DNA from 2 places in the Variovorax sp. 54 genome. Region 1 is predicted to be linked to the other one. Evidence: riboswitches for the same ligand, from Rfam matches in the RefSeq annotation. Region 1 holds a riboswitch; the other holds the start of a gene.
The links. A riboswitch is a leader RNA that binds a small molecule or an ion and turns the genes downstream of it on or off. The one in region 1 is predicted to bind cobalamin.

Region 1 (8,132 bases):
CGTGCGCTTTCTGCTGGGGCCCGCGCTTGCCGGCATCGCGAACGGCGAGGAGCGCATGCGGATCGTGCGCCGCCAGCGCGGGGCGATGGTGGTGTTCGGCGTGCTGATCCTGCTGCTGGCGCTCGTGCCCGTGGTGAATCTGCTGCTGCCTGCGTTGCTGGGCGCAGGCGCCTGCCACCTCGGCTACCGAGGTATGGAGGCGGAGCGCCAGGCTGACGCCGGCGCTTCAGCCGGCGTTCAAAGGTCCTCGATCACCAGCGTCCGGTAGCGCTCGGCGATCGAGTAGGGCACGGTACGCACCAGTTCCATCACGCGCTCGGTGGTGGCGCCGTCCTTGGTGCGGATCAACAGGCCCGTGTGGCCTTCGTGGGCCAGATGGATGAAGGCGCGCACCGTGGCGCCGTCGGTGCCGGCGGAGGGCAGGGGACTGTGCGAGGCATGCACGGTCGGCGCGATTTCCGCCAGGACGGTTTCGGCCGGTATCAGGTAGACCTCGTCGCCGCTCACGATGCCTTTCTCGATCAGCCCGTGGCCGATGCGGCTGGCGTCTTCGATGCTCGGGAACATCACCAGGGAGAAGCCGGTCGGGTAGAACGCGCCGCCGAAACTGGCGCGCATGTTGGGTTCAAGCGTGAAATGTTTCATGCTGACTCCTTGTTCTGATGCAGCTCCCCACCCCTAACATTAGGCCGAGCGGCGTACAAGCACTGTAGGAGAAGCCCTAGTACTGACAACCGCGCCAGCCCCCAGCCCGTTCAAAGGCGGGTTCATTCCCTGTTTCATTTCCGACCGACATGCCTTCGCCGAGAGACATCGCACTCACCGTCCACGAACTGGAAGAAGGGGAGTTCTACTGGGTGCTGATGGAAGCCGTGGACGGCTCGACCGGCGACTCCACCCACGTGTACGTACCGCTCGAAGCCGCCCACGAGCCCTACGCCACCTATTCGAACGCGCTGGTGGCCGGCGTGGCGGTGTTGCGGCGGCTGTTCGGGCCCGACGGCAAGCCCGTCTGACGGGGCCCATGAGGGCGCCGCCGCAGGGCGCTCCCTATAATCCCGGCGGTTGGAAACATTGGTTCACACCGGTGTCGTCCACCACCCCACGGTTCGAAGGTGCCCTGCACGACCAGTCACAGGACTGGCGGCGGGGTTAAACGGGAAGCAGGTGCGAGGCGTCGTCTTTTTGATCGACGCTTCCATTCCTGCGCTGCCCCCGCAACGGTCAGCGGATATCGACACCCTCAGGCTCATGCGCTTTCTTGCATGGGCAGCCACTGCGCTTCGGCGTGGGAAGGCGAGGGTTTCGGCGTCGAGGTGCATGCACCTTTCGACGCACTCCGCGAGCCCGGATACCGGCCTTCGCAACCGCCTTCGGACGCTGCGGGAGTGCGTGTCCGGGCCTGCCCTTTCCCCTCGCGCGAAACGGCACCGCCCTCAGTCTCTTCTCCCTCTTCGTCCTCGATCGGTCAGGAGCCTGCGGGGACGCGGGCCGGAGGAGAAATCGGATGAATCAGGCATCGCTGCCCTTGCGCGATCGCCCGGGCCTGCCCCTGCAACGGGCACGCCTTTCGGGTCTTTCAGGCATTTCATTGGGGCTCGGCCTCGCATGCGGGCCAGCTCTGGCCCAGTCGGGCGACACGGCGGGCCGCCCCAGCCTCGCGCCCGTGCAGGTCGAAGCCAGCCGCCACACGCCGCTGGCCCTGGACGAGCCCACGCAGACCGGCAGCCGCCTGGGCCTCACGCCACTCGAAACGCCGGCCAGCATCGAGGTGCTCACCGGCGACACCATCCGCGCGCGCGGCGACGTGTCGGTGGTCGAGGCTGCGAGCCGCGCCACCGGCATCACGGGCTCGCCCGCGCCGGGCAACGGCGGCTCGTCGCTGTCGGCGCGCGGCTTCAACGGCCACGGCTCGGTGATGCAGCTGTATGACGGCACGCGTCTGTACGTGGGCGCGGGCACCGTCACCTTCCCGTTCGACACCTGGTCGACCGACCGCATCGAGGTGCTGCGCGGCGCCGCCTCGGTGATGTTCGGCGAGGGCGCCATCGGCGGCGCGATCAACGTGGTGCCCAAGAAGCCCACGCGCGGCCCGATTCGCAACGAAGCGCTCGTGACCGTGGGCTCCGACGCCACGCGCCAGGTCGCCTTCGGCAGCGGCGGGGCGATCAACGACATGCTCTCGTACCGCTTCGACATCAGCCACCGCAGGACCGACGGCTTCATGGTGCGCGGCGAGGCCGAGAGCCTGGCCGTGGGCGGCGCGGTGCGGCTCGATGTGTCGCCGCAGCTGCAGTTCACGCTCTCGCACGACGAGGGCCGCCAGACGCCGCAGCGCTATTTCGGCGTGCCGCTCATCAACGGCCGCGTGAGCAGCCTGAACCGCGAGCAGAACTACAACCTCGACGACGCCGAGGTCAAGTACCGCGACCGCTGGACCCGCCTCGATGCGCAGTGGACGCCCAACGACGCCGTCACCGTGCGCAACCAGCTCTACCGCCTGGACAGCAAGCGCCACTGGCGCGACAGCGAAACCTACACCTACAGCGCCGCCACGAACCGCGTGACGCGCGGCGACTACCTGGAGATCGGCCACGACCAGGAGCAGATCGGCAACCGCACCGACGCCACCTTCAAGCACGCGCTGTTCGGCCTGAAGAACCAGATGCTGGTGGGCTTCGACGTGAACCGCATCGACTTCCTGAATTCGAGCGACACGCCCTACGGCGGGCGCTCGGTGGTCGACGCTTTTGTCTTCAATCCCGGCTACTACGTGTCGCCCACGGCCTACCTGCCGCGCTACAAGACGAAGACGAGCACCTACGCCTTCTTCGCCGAAGACAAGCTGGCCTTCAACGCGCAGTGGTCGGTGGTCGGCAGCCTGCGCTGGGACCACGCGAAGATCGTGCGCACCGATCCGCAGAACCGCGCCCCGCGCCTGGACAAGACCTTCGAGTACGCCACCGGCCGCCTCGGTGTGGTCTACGCGCCAGACGCCGCGCAGTCGTTCTATGCGCAGGTGGCGCGCGCGGCCGATCCGCTCACCGGGCTCATCAGCACGTCGGCCACGCAGGTGCCGTTTGAACTCAGCACCGGCAATCAGGTCGAGGTGGGCTACAAGCGCCAGCTGGCCGAAGGCCGCGGCGCGTGGAGCGTGGCCGCCTACCGCATCGAGAAGGACAAGCTGCTGTCGCGCGACGCGAACGACCCGACCCTCACCCAGCAGGTCGGCAAGCAGTCGTCCGAAGGCATCGAGGCCACGCTCGACCTGGCGCTGACCTCCACGCTGCGGCTCGAAGCCAACGCCGCGCGGCTGCGTGCGCGCTATGACGACTTCAACGAAGCGGTCGGCAAGTCGCTGGTCTCGCGCGCGGGCAACACGCCGGCTGGCGTGCCCGAGGTGGCGGCCAACCTGTGGCTGCACTGGCGCTTCCTGCCGCAGTGGGAGGCCGAGTTCGGCGTGCGCCATGTCGGCGCGCGGCAGGTCGATGCGGCCAACACGCGGCAGATCGGTTCGTACACCGTGGCCGATGCGGGCGTGAGCTGGCAGGCGAACCCGTCGCTCAAGCTCGCGCTGCGCGCCTTCAACCTGGCCGACCGCAAGTACCCGGTCTCGTTTTCGAACGGCGGCAACCAGTGGTTGCTGGGCCGGCCGCGCTCGTTCGAGCTGTCGGCGCTGGTGAACTTCTGAGCAAGGCCTCATGAGCACCGCATGGCAACGCGCATGGCCCCCGCTGCGGCGGGCGCTGTACTGGACGCACCGATGGCTGGGCATCGGCGGCTGCCTGCTGTTCGTCATGTGGTTCGTCTCGGGCGTGGTCATGATGTACGTGGGGTACCCGAACCTCACCGACGAAGAGCGGCTCGCGGGGCTCGGCCCGGTGCGCTTCGCGCAGGCGGTGGTCACGCCGTCCGCCGCGCTCGATGCCTTGCCGCCCGCGGTGCGCGCGCAGCAGCCCCGCCGCATGGCGCTCGAGATGCAGGCCGGTGCCGACGCGCAGCCCGTGTGGCGCATCGTCGATGCGCGCGGCGGGCGGCATGCCGTGTCCGCGCGCGATGGCCGTGTGCTCGGCCCGGTCGATGCGGCGCAGGCCGAGGCCATCGCCCGCGACTTCTCCGCGCAGCCCGGTGCACGCTGGGCCGAGACGCTGGAGCGCGACCAGTGGACCGTGCCGCAGGGCCTGAACCCGCTGCGTCCGCTGCACCGCATCGACGTCGGTGACGTGGCGGGCACCGAGCTGTACGTGTCTTCGCGCACCGGCGAGGTGGTGCGCGACACCACGCGCACCGAGCGCTTCTGGAACTGGCTGGGCGCCGTGCCGCACTGGATCTACTTCACGCCGTTGCGCGCCGACCCGCCGCTGTGGCACGACGTGGTCGTGTGGCTGTCGGCCGCCTGCATCGTCTCGGCCGTGACGGGCATCGTCATCGGCATCCTGCGCATCCGGCTGCGTCGACGCTTTCGCAGCGGCGCGGTCACGCCGTACACCGGCTGGATGGCCTGGCACCACATCGCCGGGCTCATCGGCGGGTTCTTCGTGCTGACCTGGATCGTGAGCGGCTGGCTCTCGATGAACCCGAATGGCTGGTTCCAGCGCGGACCCGCCGATGCCGCAGCGATGGCGCGCTACACGGGCGCCGGCGCATCGCCGTTCCCCTGGCCGCCAGCGGTGCTGCCGACAGGCGAGGGCGCTGACGCACCGCGCGAGGCGCTGCTGATGTGGTTCGACGGCAAGCCGTTGCTGCAACTGCGCGACGCGCAGGCCCGCGTGCAGGTGATCAATGCAGCGACCGGCGCACCGGCCGCCATCGCCCGCGAAGACATCGAGCGCGCCGCCGCACGCCTGCGCCCCGGCGCCACGATCACGCAGGCCACGCTGCAGACGCACGAAGACTTTCACTGGTACGGCCACCACCGCACGCGCGTGCTGCCCGTGTGGCGGCTCGAATTCAACGACGCCGCGCGCAGCTGGCTCTACATCGACCCCACGAGCGGCCAGGTGGCCGGCAGCAACGACCGCAACGCGCGGTTGCGCCGCTGGCTCTTCAACGCCGCGCACAGCCTCGACTTTCCCTGGCTCATCCAGTACCGGCCGGCCTGGGATTTCGTGGTGTGGTTCCTGTCGATCATCGGCGTCGTCGCTTCGGCGAGCGGCGTGGTGATCGGCTGGCGGCGGCTGCGGCGCAAGCCACAGCCATCGCCCGTTCAGCGGGGGCTGCAAGGCTCCCGGGTTTCATGACGGGGACTTGCGCAAGCCGGTCCATCCCCCAACAATCAACTTTCGCACTTCGGTGCATTTCAGGAGGTGCGCGATGCACATCGAACCCGGACTCGTCGACGGATCCAAGATCTTCCTCAGCTATGCCACAGGGGCGGCTGCGCTGGCCTACACAGGCAAAGTCGCCTTCGACACCTTGCTGAAGGACGGCCCCATCGGCTTGGCGCTGCGCTCGGTCTTCACCGTGATGCTCGTGTTCTGCTTCTTCGAGGTGTTCCCGCACCATCCCGTGGGCGTCTCTGAAGTGCACCTGATCCTGGGCACCACGCTGATGCTCCTCTTCGGGCTCGCGCCTGCGGCCATCGGCCTGGCGGGCGGGTTGCTCATCCAGAGCCTGTTCTTCGCGCCACCGGACCTGCCGCAGTACGGCATGAACGTCACGACCTTGCTTGTGCCGCTGTTCGCCACCGCCGCGCTGGCACGCCGCATCATTCCGGCGAACATGGCCTACGTGGACATCAGCTACCAGCAGGCCTTCAAGCTGTCGGTGGCCTACCAGGGCGGCATCGTGGTGTGGGTCGGCTTCTGGGCCCTCTACGGCCGCGGCACGGGGCTTGAGAACCTGAGCCAGATCGCCAGCTTCGGCGCGGCCTACATGACCGTCGTGCTGGTCGAGCCGCTGGTCGACCTGGGCGTGCTGGCTGCGGCCAAGGCCTGGCGTCGCTTGCAGGGCACGGCCCTCGTCGAGCGCCGCCTGTACAGCGCCGTCTGATTCGCGCCAATCTGAAGAGGGGGCGCCGCTCGCCGGCGCCCGATTCCCTGTGCGCTCTCGGCGCCTGAAAGCACTCACTCCATGACATCCAACAGCAACGCCAAGATCCCCGTCACCATCGTCACGGGCTTCCTCGGCAGCGGCAAGACCACGCTGCTGCGCCACATCCTCGGCAATGCCGAGGGCCGCCGCATCGCGGTGGTGGTCAACGAGTTCGGCGAACTCGGCATCGACGGCGACATCCTCCGCGGCTGCGGCATCGGCTGCGACGACGAGGGCAACGAGCGTGAAGGTGCGCTGTACGAACTGGCCAACGGCTGCGTCTGCTGCACCGTGCAGGAAGAGTTTTTGCCCGTGATGCTGCAACTGGCCGAGCGGCGCGGCGACATCGATGCGGTGATCATCGAAACCTCGGGCCTGGCGCTGCCCAAGCCGCTGGTGCAGGCCTTCCAGTGGCCCGACATCGCGAACATCTTCACCGTCGATTCGGTGGTCACCGTGGTCGACGGCCCCGCCGCCGCGTCGGGGCAGTTCGCCGCGAACCCCGCACAGGTCGACGCGCAGCGTCGCGCCGATCCCAACCTCGACCACGAATCGCCGCTGCACGAGCTGTTCGAAGACCAGCTCTCGGCCGCCGACCTCGTGGTGCTCAACAAGACCGACCTGATGGACGCCGCCGCGCGCGCGCAGGTCGAGGCGCTGGTGCGCGAAGAGCTGCCGCCCGAGGTGAAGATCGTCGGCGCCACCGAAGGCAAGCTGCCGCTCGCGCTGCTGCTGGGCCAGGGCCGCGCCGCCGAGACCACCATCCACCTGCGCGAGAGCCACCACGACCACGAGGAAGACCACGACCACGACGAGTTCGACTCGCTCGTGATCGAGCTGCCGCCCGTGGACTGCGACAGCCTCATTGCCGTGCTGACCGCATTGGTCGAGCAGCACACCATCTACCGCGTGAAAGGCTTCGTCGCCGTGCCGAACAAGCCGATGCGCCTGCTGGTGCAAGGCGTGGGCCGCCGCTTCGACCACCACTTCGACCGCCGCTGGCGCGACGGCGAAGCGCAGCGCACGCGCCTCGTGTTCATCGGCGAAGACCTCGACGAGGCCGCGCTGCGCACGGCGCTCGAAGGCGTGGCCGCCGTGCCTGCCTGATCAACGCATGCACCTGCTGAGCACCCAGCCCGGACGCTTCGTCGAAGACGATCCGAGCGTCGTCACCCGGCTCGACCAGACGCCGGGCGACATCGTGGTGCTCAGCTCGGCCGACACCACGCTCGCGCTGCTCGCCGCCGCGCGCACCGCGCTGGCTGCCACCGACCCCGGCTACCCGTCGCTGCGGCTGGCCAATCTCATGCACCTGCGCCAGCCCGCGTCGCTCGACCTGTACATCGACGAGGTGCTGCGGCATGCGCGCGTGGTGGTGGTCGATCACCTGGGGGCCGAATCGGCCTGGGCCTACGGGCTGCAGCAGCTCGAGAAGCTCGCCAAGCGCCAGGGCCAGCAGCTCGCGATGTTCTCGGGCGACCTGCAGGAAGACGAAGACCTGCTCGCGCGCGGCACCGCGGCGCGCGGCGTGAGCCGGCAGCTCTGGCAGTACCTGCGCTCGGGCGGCGCGGGCAATGCGGCGCAGTTCCTGCGCGCGGTGGCCTTCCATGGCCTGGGCCATGGCGAGGCGCCGTTGCCGCCGCGCAGCCTGCCGCAGGTGGCGCTGCATGTGCCGGGTGGCATCGACGCGACGCACACGGTCGCGGGCATCGACGACCTGCGTGCTGGCTGGCACGCGAACGCGCCCGTGGTGGCGCTGGTGTTCTACCGATCGCACCTGCTGTCGGGCAACACCGAAGCCTTCGATGCGCTGGCCGCCGCGCTGCATGCCGAAGGACTGAACCCGCTGCCCGTGGCGCTCGATTCGCTGAAAGACCCGCTGTGCCTGTCCGCACTGCGCGCGCTGTGCACCGAGCACGACGTGCAGCTGGTGCTCAACACCACCGCTTTCGCTGCGTTGGGGCAGGGCGCTTCGGACGAGAGTGGTGAGCCCGTGGCACTGGCCGGCGACGCGCCCGTGCTGCAGGTGATCGTGAGCGGCGGCAACCGCGAAGACTGGCTTGCTGACAGCCAGGGCCTGCGCCCGCGCGACATCGCGA
Region 2 (8,132 bases), 5.6 Mb from region 1:
CGACGAAAGCCGCGCCGGTGAGCCCGATGCGCATCACCCATTGCGTGCTGGTGACGGAGCCGCCGAACAGCATCAGCGCCAACGCCACGCCGAGTGACGCACCCGAAGCACTGCCCAGCAGGTACGGGTCGGCCAGCGGATTGCGGAACAAGCCCTGCGCCACCGCGCCAGCGAGCCCGAGCAGCGCGCCCGCGAGCCATGCGCCGAGGGTGCGCGGCAGGCGGATGTCCCAGACGATCTGCAGCGCCACCGGATCGTGCCGCGCGGACAGCAGGCTCTGGAAACCGGTGCTGCCGATGCCGAGGCCGAAGAGCAGCAACGCCGCGCCCAGCAGCAGCAAGCCGGCACCGAGCAGCAGCACGCGACGCAGATGGGCGGAATGCATGCCGCTCACCGGCCCTTGTCCGACAGGCACTGCGCCATCAGGCGCGCGGCCTCGTCCATGCGCGGACCGGGGCGCACGACCACGTCGGTCTGTTCGGCGTCGAAGCGGCACACGCGCCCTTCGCGCACCGCGCGGATGCCGCCCCAACCGGGGCGCTGTTCCAGCCCCATCGCGCTGCGCACGCTGACCATGATGAGGTCGGGGTTCGCACGCACGACAAACTCGGGGTTGAGCTTGGGAAAGGGGCCGAGCGACGCCGGCACGATGTTCTTCACGCCGAGCCGCGCGAGCGTCTCGCCGATGAAGGACGAATCGCCCGCCGCGTAGGGGCCGGTGTTGACTTCGAAGTACACGCGCAGGCCCTTGGCACTGGCGGGCAGCGACTGCGCTGCGGCGGACACGGCCGCATCGATCGCGCGCCAGACGGCCGGCGCCTCGTGCGTGCCGAGCACCTGGTCGAGTGCGCTGAGTACGCGACGCACGTCGGCATGGCTTTTGGGTTCGAGCACGATCACCTTCAGGCCCAGCGCCTCGAGTCGCTGCGTCACGCGCGACGACTTGGCGAGCAGCACCACGTCGGGCTTGAGCGCGACGACGGCTTCGACATTCGGATCGATCCCGCCGCCAAGCTGCGGCAGCGCACGCACCTGCGCGGGCGAGTTGGAGTAACGGTCGACGCCGATCAACCGGTCGCAGGCACCGAGCGCGCAGACGCCTTCAGTGAGCGATGGCAGCAGCGAGACGATGCGCTGCGGCGGTTGCGCCAGGTGCACGGTGACGCCGCGCTCGTCGACCACATCGATGGCCTGCGCAGCCTGTGCGCACACCACCAACGCAAGGCCAAACAGCGACGCACGCAGCCACGTCTTCATGGGTTCGAACCTCATGCGACGGGCGCCTTCAGCGTCAGCGGCAGGCCGGCGACCATCAGCGTCGCGCGGTGGCACGCGGCCGCCACGTCCTGGTTCAGCCGGCCGAGCACATCGACGAAGGCGCGGGTCTCGCGGCCCAGCGGGATCACGCCGAGGCCGATCTCGTTGCCGACCAGCACCACCGGTCCGCGCGCCTCGCGCAGCGCGATCAGCAGCAGCGTGGCGTGCGCCGAGGGCGTGCGCGTGACCACGGCGGCACCTTCGGTGCGCAGCGGCATCAGCAGGTTGGTGAGCCACAGCGTGAGGCAGTCGACCACCACGAGCGTGTCGGGCGCGCTCTGCGTGACGATGGCACGCGCCAGCTCGATCGGCTCCTCGAGGGTCTGCAGGCCCGGCACGCGCTCGGCGCGGTCGCTCTGGTGGCGCGCGATGCGATCGCGCATCTCGTCGTCGTGGGCCTGTGCGGTGGCGATCAGCACCGCGCGGCGCGATGTGGGCGCGGCGGCGAGCCAGTCGGCGGCGCGCTGTTCGGCGCGGCGCGACTTGCCGCTTTTCTGGCCGCCGAGGATGAATTCGTGCTCAATGAGGGGCATCGGAAGACGCCTGTACGGCGCGGCTGTCGAGTTCGAGGGGCATGGCGCCGAAGAGCCGCGCGGTCGCCTCCGGGCTGGACGCGAACCACGCATGGAAGTAGCTCGCGCGCACGGGGCCGTGCACGTACAGCGCCTCGCCGCCGCGCGTGCCGACGGTGCGCGCGGCGGGCGCGAGCGGCGTCTCGCAGCGCGAGTAGTGGAAGGTGTGGCCGCGCAAGGCATGCACGCCGAGGTCGAGCTGCTGCGGGCCGAGGCCGGCCAGCCGCTTCTGCATGACCGCCCGTCCCGGCAGCACGCCCCAGAGGCGGTGCACGTCGTGCGGCTCGGCGTCGTCGCGCGTGGCGAGTTCGTCGAACAGCGCCATCATGCCGCCGCACTCGGCCCAGATGGGCTTGCCGGACGTCACATGGTTCGCGAGCGAAAGCCGCAACCGGTCGCTGGCCGACAGCACTTCGGCGTGCAGCTCGGGATAGCCGCCGGGGAACCAGGCCGCGTCGCAAGGCGGCAGCGGCTCATCCGCCAGCGGCGAGAAGAACGCGAGCCGCGCACCGAGGGCTTCGAGCACGTCGAGGTTGGCCGGGTAGATGAACGAGAACGCCGCGTCGCGCGCGATGGCGATGGTGCGTCCGGCCAGCAGCGGCGCGATGGGCACTGCGGCCTCCGGCTCGAAGCGCAACTGCGGCAACTGCTCTGGCGTGCGCTGTCCGAGCGGCGTGGTGGCGAGCACGTCGGCCGCAGCGTCGAGCCGCTCCATCGCGTCGCCGAGTTCGGCCGCGCCGACCAGCCCGAGGTGGCGTTCGGGCAATGCGAAGTCGGCGCTGCGCGGCAAGGCGCCGAGCCAATCGGCGGGCTCGCGCAACGCGTCCTTCAGCATGTCGGCATGGCGCTCGCTGGCCACGCGATTCGCGAGCACGCCGGCCCAGGGCAGGCCCGGCTGGAAGTTCTGCAGGCCGTAGGCCAGTGCGCCGAAGGTGCCGGTCATGGCCTGCGCGTCGATCACGGCCAGCACGGGCAGGCCCAGGCGCGCGGCCAGTTCGGCCGCGCTGGGCGTGCCGTCGAACAGGCCCATCACGCCTTCGACGATGACCAGGTCGGCCTCGCACGCGGCGGCATGCAGGCGCGCGCGGCAGTCGGCCTCGCCGGTCATCCACAGGTCGAGCGAATGCACCGGCGCGCCGGTCGCCAGCGCGAGCCAGTGCGGATCGAGGAAGTCGGGCCCGCACTTGAAGGCCCGCACGCGGCGGCCCTGGCGCACGTGCAGCCGCGCGAGCGCGGCTGCGACGGTCGTCTTGCCCTGCCCCGAAGCCGGGGCGGCCACGAGCACCGCGGCGCAGGTGGCAGCGGCGCCAGGCGGGAAACGGCGGTTGTTTACTGCGGAGTCCACTTGAGTCCGACGTACGCGGTGCGGCCCCCGTTGGCGTAGAGCCGTGCGAACTGGTAGTCCTTGTCGCCCACATTGTCCACGCGCGCCACGAGGTTCAGGTCACGCGTGATCTGCGTGCTGGCCGACAGGTTCAGCAGCGTGTAGCCGCCGAGCTTGACGGTGTTGGCGGCGTCGTCGAAACGCTTGCCCGAGCTCTGGATCTCGGCGCCCAGCGTCCAGCCGGCGACGCGCCAGTCGGCACCCAGCGTGCCGTGGGCCCGGGCGCGGCGTGCCAGCAGGTTGTCGGTGGCGAGGTCGCGCGGGTCCTGGTAGTCGAGCGAGGCGCGCAAGGTGACGTCGCCGATGCGGTGGCCGCCCGTGAGCGTCACGCCCTGGTAGCGCGCGCGGGCCGTGCTGGCGTAGCAGCCGAACGACGACTGGCAACCCTTGGCGCTGCCGTCGAACACGATGAGGTTCTGCACGCGGTTGCGGTACAGCACGATGCCGGCCTGCGTGGCGCCGGCCGTGTACTGCAGGCCCAGCTCGACGTTGCGGCTCGATTCGGGCTGCAGGCTTGCCAGGCCGTACTCGCTGAAGCGCTGGTACAGCGTGGGCGCGCGGAACGCGGTGCCGGCCGACACGGTGGCGCGCAGGCTCGGCGTGATGGCGTAGCCGTAGGCGGCGCTGCCGGTGGTCTTGCCGCCGAACTCGCTGTCGTCGTCGTGGCGCACGTGCAGCTGCAGCGAATGCGGGCCCTTCACGTAGCCGTAGCCCAGTGCGGCGGCGTTCTGCGAACGGTCGCGCGAGAACAGCTTGGCCGAGGTGGTCGGCGCGTTTTCGAGCGCGTCTTCGCGGCGCTCGAGCGTGGCGGTCACCAGGTGCGCGCCAAAGCGGAATTCGTTCTGGAACAGGTAGCCGCGCAGGCGGGTTTCGGTGCGATAGAACGAAGGCTGGGTCTTGTAGACGGTCTGCGAATCGGTCACCTGCAGGCGGGTGCTGTAGATGTCGTTCCACTTGGCCGACCAGGTCAGGCCGGCGGTGCGCAGCTCGTTGGTCGACACATCGTCGCGGAAGGTGATCGGCAGCTTGGTGCGAAAGCTCACCGACGGGTCGTAGGCCGCTTCGGTGTTGCTGGTGAGCAAGGTGGCGTCGATGCGCTGGTCGGGCGTGATCTGGAAACCCAGCTTCAGGTTGCCCGAGGTGCTGCGGTAGCCGTCGCGGTCGGGGTTGGTGAAGCCGTCTTTCGAGGGCGTGCGCTTGGCGATGGGCTGGATGTTGAAGCCCTTGCTTTCTTCATGTGCCACGCCAAACGAGTAATCAAGCAGGCCCGACTTGCCGCTCACGCCGCCTTCGATGCGGCGCAGGCCGTGGCTGCCGAAGCCGATGCCGGCGTAGGGCGACACGCCCTCTTCGCCGCGCTTGGTGAAGAGCTGGATCACGCCGCCCACGGCGTCCGAGCCGTACACCGCGGCGGCCGGGCCGCGCAGCACTTCGATGCGATCGATCTGCGACAGCGGAATGCCTTCCCAGCCGGCGCCGCCGGTCGATTGCGAGTCGATGCGCACGCCGTCGAGGTAGACCGCGGTGAAGCGCGATTCGGCGCCGCGGATGAACAGGCTGGTGGCGTTGCCCACGCCGCCGCTGCGCGAGAGCTCCATGCCGGGCAGGCGCGCCAGCACGTCGGCCACGCCGGTCGCGCCGCTGCGCTCGATGGTCTTGCGGTCGACGATGGAGACATCGCCCACCAGGTCCGACAGCGCCTGCGGCGTGCGGTTGGCGGTGACGACGGTCTCGTCGAGCGTGGCAGATGCTGCTGCGGCGGCTTGCGCCTGCGCAGCCAGCGGCACCAGGGCCAGGCCGCCGAAGGCCGAGGCCAGGGCAAGTGTCAGCGGCAGGCACGCGGGACGGTTGCGGCGCGCGCTGGCGCGGCCGCTGGAGAGGGAAACACAGGAAATCATGGGGTGAACCGAACGAACTTCTATGCCCTGGCCGGCTTCCCCGCCGGCGCCATGGGCGTCATGGCTGCCGATGCGGCAGCCGCCTTGTTGGCCGGTATCCGGGCTGGCAGATCGACCCTTTGCCGCCTTCCCAGGCGCCTGTTTCAGAGCGCCCAGTGGCTGGATGGAAAGGGGTGACGCCTTGCGGCGTCGTCTGCTTGACCGTTGCGGGGGCAGCGCAGGCGGCTTCGGCCCCGGGGGGCGTCCACTCCTGCTTCCCGTTGAACTGCGCCGTGCGAACCACGCCGCGAGCACCAACGGACAGGATTTTAGGCCCACGGGGCGCGCACGCCACACCGGGTTTGATCACCGGCGGCGCAGGCCCCAGAATCTCGGCCACGTCCGGCGCGCGCCCGCGCGGTGCGCCAGACCTTCCGAATTCCCGGGAAACTACAATCGCCAACCATGCCCGCCTCCAGCCCCATCGACCAGATCGCCGAGCGTGTGGAACGCCTGCTCGTGCGTCACGAAGAGGTGCAGCGCACCAATGCGCTGCTGCAGGAACAGGTCGATGCGCTCACGCGTGAACGCGACGGCCTGAAGTCGCGGCTCGCCGCGGCCCGCACCCGCCTCGATGCCCTGCTGGAACGGCTGCCGGCCGAACCCCCTTCCGAAGATTCCCATCACGCATGAAGCAGATTGAAGTACAGATCATGGGCCAGAGCTATTTGCTCGGCTGTCCCGACGGCGGCGAGGCGCAACTGCGCGAGGCCGTCGACCGCGTGGACGCGGCCATGTGCAAGATCCGCGACGCAGGCAAGGTGAAGGCCCGCGACCGCATCGCCGTGCTCGCCTCGCTGAACCTGGCTTTCGATCTCGCGGCACAGCAGGCCGCTGCTGCCGCCGCACCGGCCCCTGCGGTTGCCGTCGCAGCCACCGCCAGCACCGGCGAAACCTCCGGGGACACCGACCCGCAGGCCGCCCAGCTCATTCAAAGACTCGATCAAGCCCTGGCGGGCGATGGACATTTGCTCTGAAGGCACGCGGCACGACGCAGACGGGGCGTAAAATCCACTTCGTCTGCAGACGTGTCGGGCTTAATATTTCCTTGTTCCAATGCTCTCCGGAGCCGGGCTTGGTACATCGCTAGACGGGCGTGATCATCTCGCGTCAGATGAACCCGAAGTCTTGCTGCCCTCGCCCACCTGAACCCTGGTTCAGGATGCGGGTCCGGCACACCATCTGCAGACACCTTTTCCCGCCACGGCCCCCTGCTTCACCGCACGGGGCCGTTGCTTTTTCAGCCGCTCTTTTTCCAAACACCCCGTGAACTTCACCGCCCTGCTCGACCCGCTCCTGATCGCCGAACTCGCCGCGCTCGGCCTGGGCACCGGTTTCCTCGCGGGCCTCCTGGGCATCGGCGGCGGCATGCTGATGGTGCCGTTCATCACGATCATCATGGGCCAGCGCGGCGTGCCGGCCGACCTCGCGGTGAAGATGGCGATCGCGACCTCGATGGCGACGATCATCTTCACGTCGGTGTCCAGCGTGCGCGCGCACCACAAGCGCGGCGCGGTGCGCTGGGACATCGTGCAACGCCTGGCACCCGGCATCGTCATCGGCAGCCTCGCGGGCAGCCTGGGCGTGTTCGCGCTGCTCAAGGGCACGGCGCTGGCCATCTTCTTCGCGCTGTTCGTGGGCTTCTCGGCCACGCAGATGTTCCTCGACAAGAAGCCCAAGCCGACACGCCAGATGCCGGGCACCGGCGGCCAGCTCGCGGCGGGCGGCACCATCGGTTTCATCTCGGGCCTGGTGGGCGCGGGCGGCGGCTTCATCAGCGTGCCGTTCATGACCTGGTGCAACGTCGCGATCCACAACGCGGTGGCAACCAGCGCGGCGCTGGGCTTTCCGATTGCGGTGGCCAACGTGCTGGGCTATGTGCTCAGCGGCCAGTCGGTGCAGGGCCTGCCGGCCGGCGCCTTCGGCTACATCTGGCTGCCCGCGCTCGTGGTGATCGCGGCCTGCAGCGTGTTCACCGCGCCGCTGGGCGCCAAGGCCGCGCACAGCCTGCCGGTGAAGAAGCTCAAGCGCGTGTTCGCGAGCATCCTGTACCTGCTGGCCGCCTACATGCTCTGGAAGGGCCTGCGGGGCTGAGGCATATCAAACACTCCCCGGCTTTCCTGTGCCATCCTATGCGGCAGTTCTTCACAGTCGTATAAGGAAAGCCATGAAAATCCTCATCGCCGTCGACGGCAGCGCCTACACGCAAAAAGCCCTCAACTACCTGCTCGCCAACCGCGCCATGTTCGTGGACGGCCATGAGCTGGTGGTGGTGAATGTCTGCACGGGCATCTCCGGCCACGTGGCGCGACACCTCAGCAAGGAGATCGTCGCCGACTACTACGCCGAGGAAAACGCCAAGGTGCTCGACCCGGTGAAGGCCTGGTTCGCCGACAAGGGCGTGACCAACTACAAAGCCGACGCACGCCACGGCCACGCGTCTGAAGAAATCCTCAAGTCGGCCACCGAATCGAAGGCCGAGCTGATCGTGCTCGGCACGCACGGCCACGGCATCCTGGGCCGCGCGCTGATGGGTTCGGTCGCGACCAAGGTCGTGGCAGAGACCAACATCTCGGTGCTGCTGGTCCAGTAAGAAGACCCGGTCACCCCGGCGACGGCCGATGCGCCGTGGCCGCGGTCATGGTTGCGAGCGCTGCCGCCGCCATTCGCGCGGCGAACATCCGAAGCGCTCGCGAAACGCGCGGCTGAAATGCGCCGCGTCGTTGAACCCCCTCCCATACGCGATCTCCCCCACCGGCCGCCCTGCCAGGCGCGGCTCCAGCAGGTCGCGGCTGCACGCGTCAAGCCGGCGCTCCCAGATGTACTGCGAGGGCGTCAGCGGCTCGCTCTTGAACACGCGGTGGATATGGCTCACCGACATGCCCAGCTGCGCCGCCAGCGTGCCCACCGACAGCGTCGGGT

Region 2: another riboswitch for cobalamin. It lies ahead of CLU95_RS28825 (TonB-dependent receptor domain-containing protein); the one in region 1 lies ahead of CLU95_RS03090 (TonB-dependent receptor).

What each region holds. Positions count from the first base shown of each region.
Region 1 is NZ_PEFF01000001.1:658,573-666,704, reverse strand. It holds gene CLU95_RS03105 (EI24 domain-containing protein) at 1-268, shown strand, start outside; gene CLU95_RS03100 (hypothetical protein) at 238-645, opposite strand; gene CLU95_RS03095 (hypothetical protein) at 795-1,016, shown strand; cobalamin riboswitch at 1,098-1,377, shown strand; gene CLU95_RS03090 (TonB-dependent receptor) at 1,508-3,691, shown strand; gene CLU95_RS03085 (PepSY domain-containing protein) at 3,702-5,240, shown strand; gene CLU95_RS03080 (energy-coupling factor ABC transporter permease) at 5,314-5,991, shown strand; gene cobW (cobalamin biosynthesis protein CobW) at 6,073-7,140, shown strand; gene cobN (cobaltochelatase subunit CobN) at 7,148-8,132, shown strand, end outside.
Region 2 is NZ_PEFF01000001.1:6,288,164-6,296,295, reverse strand. It holds gene CLU95_RS28845 (FecCD family ABC transporter permease) at 1-385, opposite strand, end outside; gene CLU95_RS28840 (ABC transporter substrate-binding protein) at 391-1,257, opposite strand; gene CLU95_RS28835 (bifunctional adenosylcobinamide kinase/adenosylcobinamide-phosphate guanylyltransferase) at 1,269-1,850, opposite strand; gene CLU95_RS28830 (cobyrinate a,c-diamide synthase) at 1,837-3,234, opposite strand; gene CLU95_RS28825 (TonB-dependent receptor domain-containing protein) at 3,219-5,171, opposite strand; cobalamin riboswitch at 5,244-5,484, opposite strand; gene CLU95_RS28820 (hypothetical protein) at 5,616-5,843, shown strand; gene CLU95_RS28815 (cell division protein ZapA) at 5,840-6,187, shown strand; gene CLU95_RS28810 (sulfite exporter TauE/SafE family protein) at 6,477-7,304, shown strand; gene CLU95_RS28805 (universal stress protein) at 7,378-7,803, shown strand; gene CLU95_RS28800 (helix-turn-helix domain-containing protein) at 7,849-8,132, opposite strand, start outside.